One region of the Caballeronia sp. 11_S32 genome, then DNA from elsewhere that is predicted to be linked to it. Evidence: riboswitches for the same ligand, from Rfam matches in the RefSeq annotation. Region 1 holds a riboswitch; the other holds the start of a gene.

Region 1 (7,350 bases):
GGCCCCGGCGGCACGAAACGTCCTTCGAGGCCGCGCTTCAGCTGCATCAGCTCTTGCGGTCCGCATGCGTCGAGCCGCGCGAGCACATCGCCGCGCAGTCTTTGGAGCACGAGCGCCGCATGTGGACCGGGCGCATGAGCATCATCGTCCGACAATAGTTGCATCGCTAACGATTCGAGACGCTCGCGCGTATCGCCGTGATGACGCCACGGCGCGTCGCTGACTTCGGCAAGCGCGTGCGGGCGTGGTCCGGTCCACGGCGCGGCCCAGTCGGCATCGAGTGGGTCGAAGGCAGCGGGGAGTTGCAGATCGCGCGCGATCGCCGTGATGAGGCTCGCGTTCGCGCCTTGCCCATCGCCGATCGGAAAGCGGCCGAGCGCGAGCAGCGTATCGCGCCGCTGCACGCCTTGCGGCGACACGCCGAACACATGCAGGCCGTCCCGAATCTGTGCTTCCTTCAATTCGCAGAGGTACGCATCGGCGCGCGTGAGCAGCGCATCTTCGCCGACGATATCGCGCGGCGCATCGAGCCCGAGCTCTTCGTGCAGCCTGTTCTCGACGATGTTCGCGAGAATCGACTTGCGCAGGAGCTTCGCGCGGCGCGCATCGACCATCAGCGCTTCGTAGTATTCGTCGACCTGACGTTCGAGGTCCTGCAAAGGCCCGTAGTTTTCGGCGCGCGTGAGCGGCGGCATCAGATGATCGATGATGACCGCCTGTGCGCGGCGCTTCGCCTGACTGCCTTCGCCCGGATCGTTCACGATGAACGGATAGAGATGCGGCATCGGCCCGAGAATCGCATCGGGCCAGCACGACGACGACAACGCGACGCTCTTGCCCGGCAGCCATTCGAGATTGCCGTGCTTGCCCACATGCACGAGCGCATCCGCCTGAAAGCGCAGGCGCAGCCAGAAATAGAACGCCAGATACGAATGCGGCGGAACGAGCTCGGCGTCGTGATAGCTCGCGTAATCGTTGCGCTCGCGCGAGCGTGAAGGCTGAATACCGATGAAGATTTCGCCGCAGCGATAACCCGCGATCATGAAGCGGCCGCGTCTTAACGTCGGGTCGTCTTCGGGCGCGCCCCAGGTCTTTTCGAGCGCGGCGCGCGCATCGGCGGGAAGCAGGCGATATGCATCGAGGTAGTCGTCGAGCGAAAGGCTCTGCAACGCGGGACGCAGATCGCGCACGACGGGGTCGTTGGTCACGCCTTCGGTCAGCGCGGCGATGAGCGCATCGCCGTTCGCGGGAATCGGGCCGACGCGATAGCCTTCGCACGCGAGCATCGCCAGTATGCCGATGGCCGACGCGGGCGTATCCAACCCCACGCCATTGCCGATGCGCCCTTCGCTCGCCGGATAGTTCGCGAGCACGAGCGCGATGCGCTTCTGCGCGTTCGGCGTATGACGCAGCTTGCACCAGCGTCGGCTCAGCTCGGCCACGAAGCGCACGCGCTCGGCATCGGCCTGATAGCGCACGACATCCACTTGCGTATGCTTGCAGTGATACGCGAGCCCCTTGAAGCTCACCGCGCGCGTGATGATGCGGCCATCGACTTCGGGCAGCGCGACGTGCATCGCGACATCGCGCGAATTCAGGCCGTGATTGTCCTTTTGCCAATCGTCGCGATTGCCGCCGCTCAGAATGACTTGCAGCACGGGCGCATCGCCCGCGACTTCGAATGCTTCGTCCTCGCCGATCACGCTCGCGGCAAAGGCCGTCGTGTTCAATACGAGCGACGCGCGATGCTCCGCGCACAAGCGCTCGACCACTTCGCGGCTCACGCTTTCCTTCAGCGACGAAATCGCGATTGGCAGCGGATTCATGCCTTCTTTTTCGAGCGCTTCGATGAGCGCATCGAACACGGCGGTGTTGCCCGACTGCAAATGCGCGCGATAGAACAGCATGCCGACGACGGGCGCGCCTTCGGTCCAGCGCGCCTGCCAGTCTTCGATTGCCGCAATATCGCGCTCGGGATGATAGATCGCGACGGCAGGCAGCGGGCTCGGCGCTTGCGGCTCGCGTCCGAAGCCGAATGCGCGGTGTGCGATCGAGCGCAGAAACTCTTCCGCATTGCGTGCGCCGCCCTCGCGCAGATAGCGCGACAACTCGCGGCAGAACTGCGCATCCGCCGTGCTCTTGCCGATGAGATTCGGGTCCTCGGTCAGATCGCCCGAGAACATCGCGAGCATCTGCTTTTCTTTCCTCGCCAGCGCGACGAGGCGCTCGATACCATACGGCCAGTACGACTCGCCGCCGAGATGATCGACGATCACGACCTTCGCGTGACGCAAGACATCGTCGACATAGAAATCGACGGAAGCCGGTTGACGCAGGAACGCCTGATTCGCGAGCCGCACTTCGGGAAAGCCGGCTTCGAGACGCGGAAACACGCTCGCGAGCAGCGCGAGCGTCGTATCGGCGGAACTGAGCACGACGATCGGTGCGCTCGTCTGATCGATGCGCATGACGCCCTGCGCGTCGTCGACAAAGCCTCCCGGTGTCGTGCGGAGCAGATGCATCGCTGTTACGCCTGCACGGGCGCGCTTGCGAGCGCGGCGTCGAAGGCGCTTTGCAGCGTATCGCGTTCCAGATCTTCGCCGATCAGCACGAAGCGGCTCGGCGTGTTCGCTTCATCGGCTTGCCAGCGGCGATCGAAGTAGCTGTCGAAGCGCCGCCCGACGCCCTGCACGACGAGGCGCATCGCGGCGCCCGGCAGCGCGGCGAAGCCCTTTACGCGATAGATCGTGTGATGCTCGACGAGCACATGCAATGCGGCCAGCGCCTGCTCGCGCGATTCGACCACGCCTTCTACGACGACCGAATCGAACTCGTCGTGATGATGATCGGCGTGGCCTTCGTCATCGGGCGAGCCGTGATGATCGTGCCGCAGATGAATGCTTTCTTCCGATGCGGATTCGAGCCCGAGCAGCGTATGCACATCGAGCCTGCCCATCTGCGCGGGCACGATCTTCACCTCGGGCGGAATCTCGGGACGCACGAGCGCTTCGACCTGTCGCAGCGCGGCATCGTCCATGAGATCCGTCTTGTTGACGATGACGAGATCGGCCGACGAAAGCTGATCCTCGAACAACTCGTGCAGCGGCGATTCGTGATCGAGGTTCGGATCGGCCTTGCGTTGCGCATCGACGGCGACGGGATTCGCCGCGAACTGGCCGCTCGCGGCAGCGGGGCCGTCGACGACAGTCACGACCGCGTCGACAGTGAACGCGTTTTTGATCGACGGCCAATTGAATGCCTGCACGAGCGGCTTGGGCAGCGCGAGACCCGAGGTTTCGATCAGCACGTGATCGATGCTGTCGCGCCGCTCGACGAGCTGCTCCATCACCGGATAAAACTCTTCCTGCACCGTGCAGCACAGACAGCCGTTTGCGAGCTCATACAGATTGCGGTCCTTCGAACCGGCTTCGTCGTCGCAACCGATGCCGCAGCCCTTCAAAATTTCCCCGTCGATGCCGAGCTCGCCGAACTCGTTGACGATCACCGCGATGCGCTTGCCTTGCGCATTGGACAGGATATGCCGCATCAATGTGGTCTTGCCGCTGCCGAGAAAGCCGGTCACGACCGTGACGGGGATCTTGCGGGTTTGCATCGTAGCTCCGTGGCTGATTGTGCGTGCGCTTCATCTCGCGCGAGGCGAGGGACTTCGCGGCTGGACGAAAAGAGAAACGCACGATTCGATGGATCACGGGACGCGCCGCATCCCCGCGGCTACGCACCCTCTCATGTCTGGCCGGTATCCGGGCTGACGACGACGCCGCTTCGCCTTCCCGCGCCCCCAATGAGCGCAGTGGCCTCGAAGCCGGCTTCCCGCACGGGCGATGAAAACATCGCCTATGCGGGAATCGCTTACCGTTGCGGGGGCAGCGCAGGTTGACGCTCGTTCGACTGGTCGAATGGAACGCGCCCTGCTTCCCGTTTAACTGCGCGCGAGAGAATCCGCGCGCGAGCACCAAAACTGCGTGAAAGTCTAGGCCCCGCGCGCGTGAGCGTCAAGAAAGGACCGGCTGCGCCGGGCACATTCGGGCATTGCGCTGTGATAAGGTTGGCCCGCTCCGAACGCGCGTGCCGCGCACGTCATCTCTACTCTCCATGAAACCTGTCATCGTTCGCATGAATGCGGTCTGTGTCACGCGGCTCGCGGTTGGCATCGGCTGCAGGCGCGGCACGAGCGCCGATGCGATCGAACAGGCCGTGCGGCGCGCACTCGGCTCGCGTTCATTCGCCGATATCGCGATCGTCGCGAGCATCGACGCCAAGCGGGACGAAGCGGGACTGCTCACGTTCTGCGAGCGTCATCGCTTGTCTTTGCGTTTCTATAGCGCCGATGAAATCGCACGGGCGCCCGGCACCGCGGTGTCGAATCACGCGGCGAAGCATATGAAGGTCGATGGCGTATGCGAGCCTTGCGCGCTGCTCGCGGGCAATACGCACACGCTCATCGTGCCAAAGACGATCGATTGCGGCGTAACCGTCGCGGTTGCAAAGGCGCGTGAGGGCGGCGCGAGCGAAGGGTGAATCGCGACTTGAGGGTCGCGTGCGCGCGGGCTTTGCTGTCTAGCGGCTTCACGATACCCCGTCTGAACTTGTCGCGGCAAAGCCAGACGAGCAACGCAAGCGCCACAAGCTCCAGATACAGATAGAACGCGTCCATTTCTCTGCTCCTCAAGTCGGTGACTGCATGATGCACACCGTCTCTTAGCGCAGAATTAACCCGCGAACGACGCATATCGAAGCCGCCACTGAGGTACGATACGGCCGTCTTTCATATGCGCCCACACGCATCGATTCCCTTCGAACCCGGAGATCATGTGAAAACCGATACCGAATCGCATCTGCGCATGACCCAGCGCCGCAAGGAAGGTCACGAGAAAAAGCAGGCCGCGGCCGATCACGAGAAAGGCCTGCTGATCGTGAATACCGGCAACGGCAAGGGCAAGACCACGGCGGCGTTCGGCATGGCCGTGCGCGTGCTCGGTCATGGCATGAAGCTCGGCGTCGTGCAGTTCATCAAGGGCGCGCTGCATACGTCCGAGCGCGATTTTCTCGGCACCATCGCCAATTGCGATTTCGTCACGATGGGCGACGGCTACACCTGGAACACGCAGGACCGCGAAGCCGACATGGCTACCGCGCGCCGTGGCTGGAACGAGGCGCGGCGCATGATCGAAAGCGGCGAGTATCAGATGGTCGTGCTCGATGAGCTCAACACCGTGCTCAAGTACGAATATCTGCCGCTCGACGAAGTGCTCGACGTATTGAAGGCGCGGCCCGCGATGCTGCATGTCGTCGTCACGGGACGTCATGCGCCCGATGCGCTCGTGGAACTCGCCGATCTCGTCACGGAAATGCGCCTCGTGAAGCATCCTTATCGCGAGCAAGGCGTGAAGGCGCAACGCGGCGTCGAGTTCTGAACGCGATGCCGGACTGCCCCGCTCTCTTCATCGGCGCGAGCGCGTCGCATCAAGGCAAGACCACGGTGACGGCCGCGCTCGCGCGGCATCACACGCGCCGCGGCCTGAAGGTGCGCGTCTTCAAGACCGGCCCGGATTTTCTCGATCCGATGATTCTCGAACGCGCATGCGGCGCGCCCGTCTATTCGCTGCATCTGTCGATGGTCGGGCTCGATGCGTGCCGCGCGCTGCTCGCGCAAGCGGCGCGCGAAGCGGATCTCATCCTCATCGAAGGCGTGATGGGTCTCTTCGACGGCACGCCCAGCAGCGCCGATCTCGCCGCCGCGTTCAACGTGCCCGTGCTCGCGGTCATCGGCGCGCACGGCATGGCGCAGACCTTCGGGGCCATCGCGTTCGGACTCGCGCGTTATCGCGCGGACGTGCCGTTTCATGGCGTGCTCGCGAATCGCGTCGCATCGCCGCGTCATGCGCAGATGTTGTCGGAGACCATTCCCGAAGGCCTGCGCTATTGCGGCCATCTCTCGAACGCCGACGATATCGCACTGCCCGAACGTCATCTCGGCCTCACGCAGCCCGAAGAAGTCGCGGGCCTCGATGCGCGGCTCGACCGCGCCGCCGATGCGATCGCGCAAACATCGCTCGCCGATCTTCCGCCGCCGGTCCATTTCGACGATGCGGTGCTGCCCTCGCCGCCGCGTCTTCTCGACGGCATGCATATCGCGATCGCGCGCGATGCCGCGTTCTCGTTCATCTATCCGGCGAATATCGACCTGCTCGTCGCGATGGGCGCGCGTATCAGCAGCTTCTCGCCGCTTGCCGACGAGCCCGCGCCCCGCGATGCCGACGCGCTCTATCTTCCCGGCGGCTATCCCGAGCTGCATGCGGCGGCGCTCGCCGCGAATGCGCGCACCCGCGCGTCGATCGATGAACACGTCGCGCGTGAGAAGCCGGTCGTCGCGGAATGTGGCGGCATGCTTTATCTGCTGGGTTCGCTGACCGACATCGAAGGAACGCAGCACGCGATGCTAGGCGTTCTTCCCGGCGATGCCGCGATGCAACGCAAGCTCTCGCGCCTCGCAATGCAGCGCATCGACACCATGCATGGCGCGATGACCGGCCACACGTTCCATTACTCGACCCTGCAAACGCCGATGCAACCTGTTCTTCAAGCGACACACGCGACCACGGGCACAGCAGGCGAAGCGCTCTATCGGCACGGTCCGGTGACGGCCACCTACATGCACGCATACTGGCCATCGAATCCGGCCGCGGCCGCCGCGCTCTTTCGCGGCGAACAACTATGACGACCACGCAAGACATTCGCACGCCGCTCGATCTCGCCTTCACCATCGAGCGCGCAAAGACGCAGGAACCCATAGGCTCGCCCTGCACCGACGTCTGCAAGCTCGATGCCGAAACCGGCCTGTGCCTCGGCTGCTTCAGAAGCCGCGAAGAGATCAAGACGTTCAGATCCATGGACGATGCCGCGAAGCGCGATTTGTTCGACGAATTGCTCGCGCGGCGTGCGGCCAAAGACCAAACGAAAAGCCCGCGCTCCTGACGGAACGCGGGCCGTGCGGTCAGCCGTGATGAATTGCTCAGGCCGCGGCCATTCTCCTGACCGCCGGGCGCTCCAGCTCACGCGCCGCGAGCGCGCCGAACACGAGGCCGAGCGTCGTCCAGATCAGCGCCTGCATGCCGATCGCGGCGAGACGGAAATTCCACAGCAGCGAAGCAGAGAAATCGGCGGGGACTTCGTCGATGCGCGGCAACGCGACCTGCGCAATCACCATTGCGACGATGTACGCGGCCGCCGCGAGCAGCGTCGCGTTCCAGCCGCCGTGCCGCGCTGCCATGCGCCGCTGCAGCCGCACGGCGAACACCGCGGCCACGAGCGACATCGCCACCATGCCGA
Region 2 (7,350 bases), on a different contig from region 1:
TGGTGGCGTTCGTGTCGGCCATCGTCATCGGCCGGCTGCGTCTGCGCCTGCCCTACGTGGCGGGCCAAGGCTGGACCGTGAAGGACATCGACGACATGCTGTTCTACGGCGTGCTCGGCACGATTCTCGGCGGGCGCATCGGCTACGTGGTCTTTTACAAGGCGAGCTATTACGCGGCGCATCCGCTCGATATCTTCAAGGTCTGGGAAGGCGGCATGTCGTTTCACGGCGGCTTTCTCGGCGTGACGCTCGCGATGGTGCTGTTCGCGTATCACCGCAAGCGCACGTGGCTGCAGGTGACGGATTTCGTCGCGCCCATGGTGCCGCTCGGCCTCGCGGCGGGGCGTCTCGGCAATTTCATCAACGGTGAGCTGTGGGGCCGCGTGACGGACCCGAACGCGCCGTGGGCGATGCTCTTCCAGAGCTCGACGAACGACGATGCGATCTGGCTCTCGAAGAATCCGCAACTCGATGCGCAATACCATCTCACGGAAATCTTCCAGCGCTATCACATGCTGCCGCGCCATCCGTCGCAGCTGTATGAAATCGCGCTCGAAGGGCTCGTGCTATTCATCGTGATCTGGACGTTCTCGCGCAAGCAGCGGCCCGTGGGCGCGATCTCCGCGCTGTTTCTGATCGGCTATGGACTCGCGCGCTTCACGGTGGAATTCGCTCGTGAGCCGGACGATTATCTCGGCCTGCTCGCGCTCGGCCTCTCGATGGGCCAATGGCTCTCACTGCCGATGATCATCGCGGGCGTGCTGATGATGGTGTGGGCGTACAAGCGCAATCTGCGTTTGCCGCCGGAATCCGCAAAGGCCTGATGAAGTGCAGGGCGGTCGCGTGCCGCCCTGCGATCGAAGCGTTTAACGCCCCATCTGCACCGAACCCGACACGTCGACGGTCACGGTCGTCGTGCCGGCTTCCATCGCGATAGGCGCGGCCACTTTCGCATCGGCGCTCAACGCGCGCGCCTGCATCATCATGACCGGGCGCGGCTGCGCGCCGCTGCGTCCGACGTTCACTTCCCGAATCGTGAAATTGCTGTAGCCGAACGCCTGCGCGGCGGTTTGCGCCTGCTTGCGATACGACTCGATGGCTTGCGAGACGAGCTTCTGCTCGGCCGCGCGCTGCGCTTCGGGCGACAGCGAGAACGCGACGCTGCCCACTTGCATCGACGAACTCATCTTGCCCGCGAGCTTCGACGCCGCCGCGAAATCATGCGATTCGAGCACGACTTCCGTGCGTCCGCGCCACGCGGAAATCTTGCCGTCACGGTCCGTGGACGGATAAACGGTGAACGAGCCGCTCTTCGCGGTCACGCCTTCGACGCCCTTCGCCTCGCGCAACGCGGCCTCGGCGCGCTGGTTGAGCGTGTTGGTGAGCGAAGAAGGATCAGCCGCTTCCTGCTCGTAGAAGAGCGTGATATTGACGACATCCTGCGGCACTTGCGCGCTCGCCTGCGCCGATAGCGAGAGCACGCCCGAAGGCTGCGGCTGCGTGATCACCGTTTGCGCGGTGGCAGCCTGAGAGAGGGTGAGCGCGGCGCCCGACATCGCGAGAAGCGCGAGTGCGGCGGCGGTTTTCTTGTTGATCATCGAAGGACTCCGAACGCCTCATGGCGTAATGCCGTCGCGTGATTCGCGACCGGATTTAGGCGTTGCCTTCGTGTCGTAAGTTCCGTGTTAGACGAGGTGCTCGGTAATAAATCGCCACTGTGCTTCAGTGACCGGCGTGATCGACAAACGATTGCCGCGCGCGAGCACCTGCATGTCCGCGAGTTCTTGATGCTCGCGCAACGTCGCGAGGGCAATGAGCGGCGTCTTCCTGACGAACTTCACGTCGACGAGCATCCAGCGCGGCGTCTCTTGCGTGGATTTCGGATCGTAGTAATCGCTCTTCGGATCGAACTGCGTGGGATCGGGATATGCCGTCGAGCACACGCTCGCGATACCCGCAATGCCCGGCTCCGGGCAGCTCGAATGATAGAAGAGCACGCCGTCGCCGACCTGCATCTGATCGCGCATGAAGTTGCGCGCCTGATAGTTGCGCACGCCCGTCCACGGCAAGGTTTTTTTCGGCGCGTGCGCGAGATGATCGATGCTCGCTTCGTCCGGTTCGGACTTCATCAGCCAGTAGCGCATGATTGTTCGCTATGCAGGATCGACGATGCTGAATCGACGATGCAAATGAAAACGGCACCGGAAGATCCGATGCCGTTTCTTGAATGAGGTCCCCGCCACGGCCGCTAGGCCGGCATCCTGAACCTGGGTTCAAGATTGGTCGCGGTAAGCAACACTTCGGGTACATCGGACTAGCGACGCGCGCGCCCATGTTGCAAGGTTCCGCAACCGTGCCAATGTAGCATTGGTTCAAGGAATATATGACCTTGGCGTACCAGGCAGGGAACCGTCACTTTACACCAATCGTTTGCCTTGTGCAGCTTCCCGGCAGTGTTCGGGCGGTTTCTTTTTTCGATTGACATCGGGCGTGCGATTGACATTCGCCCGGTGCCATTCGCGCATCACTTACTGCGCTTCATATTGCGCAATGACAGCGCTCAGTTGCTCGTTCATCGAGTGCATCGTGTGACGGATTTCCTCGGCGGGAAAGGCCTCGCCGTGACGCACGCTGTCCTGCAGCTTAAGCAATTCCGACGCCAGCGAGAGCGCCGCCATTACCGCGATGCGATCCGTGCCGCGCACGCTGCTTGCATTACGCACCTTGTTCATCTCGGCATCGACGCGCGCGACGGCTTCGCGCAACGCGCCTTCCGTTGCCGGCGAGCACGCGAGACGATAGGGCTGTCCGAGAATGGATACTTCGATCTGCGTGGTCGTCATGCCTTCTCTCCTTGATGATGCTCGCCGTGCAATTCCGCTTCATGTGCTTCCTGGGAATCGGCTTCGAGGAGATCGAGTTGATTGTCGGATTCGGCATGTTGCCCCGACTTCGCGCGCGGCAGCTTTTCGAGAATTGCGTTCAGGCGCACCTGCGCGTCGTCGATCTTCGCGGAGAGTGAGTCGCGTTCGGACTGCAGCGTATCGCGCTCTTCGCGCACTTGCGCGAGTTCGGCCTGCATGTTTGCATAGTCGGCGCGCAGCTGTTCGAGTTGTTCCTGCAGCGCCTGATGCGCCTGCTTGTGGCGCTCGCTGATCTGGATCAGCCGGCCGATGTTTCCTGACAGTGATTCGAGTTCGTTGAGCATGTGCTGCGTCCTCTAAAGACCTCGCATTTTAGCGCGGTTCAACGGAGCTTCCGATAATTGTCTCGTTTCGAGACGTAACAGCATGCGATCTCGCGCTTAAACCATCGATTAAGCGCATGTCGCCTTGCATTCGTGTGCAGAAAACGCGAGCGCTGGTCGTCGCTCGCGTAAGGAAAGGCCGGCCGATTCTCGTTCGATTCGTGATGCGCCGCGCCAATCCGCCGGTGCCGCTTTCTTGACGGCCCCCACCCGCGCTCCTACACTTGCCGCACTTTTTGGTGCTCGCATTCGCGGATCTCGCGGATGCAGTCAAACGGGAAACAGGGAGCGAAGTCTCGAAGTCCGACCGGGACGAGCCAACCTGTGCTGCCCCCGCAACGGTAAGCGACCGCAACGCAAGTTGCAAGTCGTCTCATGCGCGTTTTTGCGGCGCGAGCGTGTCGAATTTCATCGCACGTTCTCGACTGCAAGAAACGTGTCGACGCCACTGCGCACGATGCGCGGGAAGGCGAGACGATCCGTCGCCAGCCCGGATACCGGCCAAAGCTCGACGCATCGGCGCTCATCGCGCGATGCGTTCGTCGCGCATCGACCTCGCGGGGAGCGGGGCCGCGCTCATGCTCCACGGGAACGCCTCACACCATGTTTTTGCCTCTGGCCGCCATCGAGGACGGCCGCTTTCTTCGTCGCACGCTCGTTGCGGCCATCGCCGGTTTGCCGCTCGCAAGCACCGCGCATGCAGCGGACGATACATCGCAAACGCTTGCGCCCATCGTCGTCACCGCGACGCGCGCGCCGCAGCCGCTCGCGGACGCTCTCCCTCAGACATCGGTCTTCGACGAACAGGACATTGCCGATGCCAACGCCGACGATGCGCTCGGCCTCGTCGCGCTCGCGCCCGGCGTGCAGATCACGCGCAACGGCGGCCCGGGCGCGAACTCGGGACTTTTCATACGCGGCGCGGCGTCGTCGCAATCGCTCGTGCTGATCGATGGCGTGCGGGTCGAATCGGCGTCGCTCGGCGCGGCGCAGCTATCGCAAGTTATGCTCGATCAGATCGGGCGCGTCGAGGTCGTGAACGGCAATGTGTCGGCGCTGTATGGATCGAATGCGATCGGCGGCGTCGTGCAGATTTTCACGAAGGAAGGCGGGTCGCATCCGCCGCGCTTCAACTTCGAGGCGGAATACGGCAGCTATCACACGCAGCGGCAATCGGCGGGCGTGAACGGCGCGCTCGACAAGGACGGCCGTACGACCTTCAGCCTCAACGTCTCGCGCGAGAAAACCGACAGTTTCTCGTCGATCGATCCGAATATCGCGCCCAATGCGAACCCGAACGCAAACGGCTATCTGAACGAGAGCGTCGCGGCGACGCTGCGCCACAAGTTCAGCGACAAGTGGGACGCGGGCGTGCGCTTTTTGCAATCGAACGGCATCAACAGCTTCGACGATGCCTACGGCCTGCCGACCGATATCAACGAAACGCACGACCGCGTGCGCTCGGCTTCGGTGTTCGCAAACGGCAGGATCACCGACAACTGGACCACGCACTTCACGATCGCGCAGGGACAGGACCGCGCGAACATCGAGCACAACGGCGTCTATACGAGCCGCTTCGATTCGGAGAATCATCAATACACGTGGCAGAACGATGTCCGGATCACCGAGGCGCACAAGCTGCTCTTCGGCTATGAGCATCTCGACCAGACGCTCGATTCAGATCAGTTCAGCGCACCCGATCGTCACGTGAACTCGGTGTTCGCGGGCTACGTGGGCCGCATCGGCGCGAACGAGTTGCAGGCGAATCTGCGTCACGACCAGTATTCCGATTTCGGCGGCGCGAACAGCTACTATCTGGGCTACGCGTACAACTTCGACGCGCACTGGAAGGCGAGCGCGAGCTATGCGGCGGCGTTCCGCGCACCGAGCTTCGACGACCTCTACTATCCGTTCAGCGGCAATCCGTCGATTCAGCCGGAGCGCAGCCATTCCGTGGAAGCGGCGTTGCAGTACGCATCGAACGCGCTTGGCGTAATGCGCGTGACGCTCTTTCAGACGCGCTATTCGAATCTGATCGACTATGTGTCCGACGGCGGCTTCTACTATGTCGCGCAGAACGTCGGGCGCGCGAAGGTGCAGGGCATCGAGGGATCGTGGGCGGGGCATGTCGGCGCAACGGACGTGCGCGCGGGCGTGACGTTCCAGAATCCCGTCGACGAAACGAATAACGAGGAACTCACGCGGCGCGCGCGGCATTTCGCGACGTTGACGGCGCATCGCACCATCGGGCGCTGGCGTGTCGGCGGCGAATGGATCGTGAGCGGCCAGCGCAGCGATTACGATTCGACGCTCGCGGGCTATGGCATCGTGAATCTGTCGGCGCGCTATGACATCTCGAAGTCGTGGTACGTCACGGCGCGCATCGATAATCTGTTCGACAAGGACTATGAACTTGCGTACTCGTACAACACGCCACGGCGCGGCGCCTATGTCACGCTGGGCTGGCATCCGTCGTGAGCCGCGCCGTTGAACGTCCGCGCGCGATGAGCGCGAGCCGCGCCGCTGCGATCTGGATCGCGCTCGCGCTCGCCGCGTTCATCGTGCTCGTCGCCTCGCTCGCGATGGGCAGCGTCGCGGTGCCGGTATCGCGCGCGATCGGCGCGTTCTTTCGCGCGCATGCCGCGGCACCCGATCTGGCCGATGAAATCGTGCTCACGTTGCGTCTGCCGCGCGCGCTGGCGGGCTTCGCATCGGGCGCATTGCTCGCGATGGCGGGCGCGCTGCTGCAAGTGCTGTTGCGCAATCCGCTTGCCGAGCCCTACGTGCTCGGCGTGTCCGGCGGGGCCGCGACGTTCGCGCTCGCGGCGATGCTCGCATCGCTGCCGTGGTGGGGCGTCGATATCGCCGCTTGCGTGGGCGCCTTTGCATCTATCGTCATCGTGCTCGGACTCGCGCGCAAAGACCTTTGGCAAAGCGGACAGGATGCCTCGCCCCGGCTCTTGCTGACGGGCGTCGTGATCGCATCGGGATGGGGCGCGCTGATCACGCTGATCCTGAGCATCGCGCCCGAGAACCGCTTGCGCGGCATGATCTTCTGGCTCACGGGCGATCTCAACGGCGCGGCGGCGCCGTGGCCCGCGTTGATCGCGCTCGTGGTCGCGCTCGTCGTGATCGTTCCCGCCGCGCCGCAACTGAATGTGCTCCTGCGTGGCGATACCACGGCGCGTGCGCTCGGCGTGCCAGTCGAGCGCCTGCGTTTGCGCGTGTATCTCGTTGCATCGCTCGCGGCGGCAGCCGCGGTGACGACCGCCGGAACCATCGGCTTCGTCGGGCTCGTCGTGCCGCATCTGTTGCGGCTCGCCTTCGGCAACGATCAGCGCATGCTCGTGCCCGCCGCCGCGCTCGCGGGCGGCCTCGCCGTGATGGCAGCCGATCTCGCCGCGCGCACCGTGATCGCGCCCGCGCAATTGCCGGTAGGGGTCGTCACGGCGCTGACCGGCGTGCCGATGTTCCTGTGGATGCTGCTGCGGAGGCCGCGATGAGTCTGCATCTCGATGCCATCGTGCTTCGCGCGGGCGCGCGCACGCTCATCGACGGTCTCACGCAGACGATCGAATCGGGCGAAACGTGGTGCATCGCCGGGCCGAACGGCGCCGGCAAGACGACGCTCATCAACGTGCTCGCGGGGCTCGCGAAGCCGGCATCGGGCGGCGTGTCGCTCGATGGCCGCGCGCTCGCGTCATGGCGCGCGGCGGATCTCGCGCGCGCACGCGCATTGATGCCGCAAGCCACGCACGACGCCTTCAGCGCGACCGTGCTCGATACCGTGCTGCTCAACCGCTTTCCGTATCTCACCGGCTGGGGCTGGGAGAACGAAGACGATCGCGCGGCCGCTCGCGCCGCGCTCGATCTGCTCGGTCTCGCATCGTTTGCCGCGCGCGACGTGCTCACGCTGTCCGGCGGCGAACGCCAGCGCGTCGCGCTGGCCGCCGTGCTGTGCCAGAACGCGCCGCTCCTTTTGCTCGACGAACCGCTTTCGCATCTCGACCTGCATCATCAGATCGACTGCCTGCATGCATTGCGCAACGCCGCGCGCGAGCACAAGCGCAGCGTAATCTTCTCGTGCCACGATCTGAATCTCG

What was found. A riboswitch is a leader RNA that binds a small molecule or an ion and turns the genes downstream of it on or off. The one in region 1 is predicted to bind cobalamin.
Region 2: linked by a shared signal. The riboswitch ahead of AC1Z32_RS17245 (TonB-dependent receptor domain-containing protein) and the one ahead of cobW (cobalamin biosynthesis protein CobW) in region 1 are both predicted to bind cobalamin.

Annotation. Positions count from the first base shown of each region.
Region 1 is NZ_JBXOWH010000004.1:1,066,619-1,073,968, forward strand. Features, by position in the region: gene cobN (cobaltochelatase subunit CobN) at 1-2,522, opposite strand, end outside; gene cobW (cobalamin biosynthesis protein CobW) at 2,528-3,613, opposite strand; cobalamin riboswitch at 3,736-3,993, opposite strand; gene AC1Z32_RS31050 (cobalamin biosynthesis protein) at 4,114-4,539, shown strand; gene cobO (cob(I)yrinic acid a,c-diamide adenosyltransferase) at 4,833-5,435, shown strand; gene AC1Z32_RS31060 (cobyrinic acid a,c-diamide synthase CobB) at 5,441-6,739, shown strand; gene AC1Z32_RS31065 (DUF1289 domain-containing protein) at 6,736-6,996, shown strand; gene AC1Z32_RS31070 (CbtA family protein) at 7,034-7,350, opposite strand, start outside.
Region 2 is NZ_JBXOWH010000003.1:1,208,632-1,215,981, forward strand. Features, by position in the region: gene lgt (prolipoprotein diacylglyceryl transferase) at 1-824, shown strand, start outside; gene AC1Z32_RS17220 (SIMPL domain-containing protein) at 867-1,598, opposite strand; gene AC1Z32_RS17225 (EVE domain-containing protein) at 1,686-2,144, opposite strand; RNA gene ssrS (6S RNA) at 2,230-2,411, opposite strand; gene AC1Z32_RS17235 (cell division protein ZapA) at 2,529-2,843, opposite strand; gene AC1Z32_RS17240 (ATPase) at 2,840-3,208, opposite strand; cobalamin riboswitch at 3,468-3,767, shown strand; gene AC1Z32_RS17245 (TonB-dependent receptor domain-containing protein) at 3,851-5,725, shown strand; gene AC1Z32_RS17250 (FecCD family ABC transporter permease) at 5,752-6,750, shown strand; gene AC1Z32_RS17255 (ABC transporter ATP-binding protein) at 6,747-7,350, shown strand, end outside.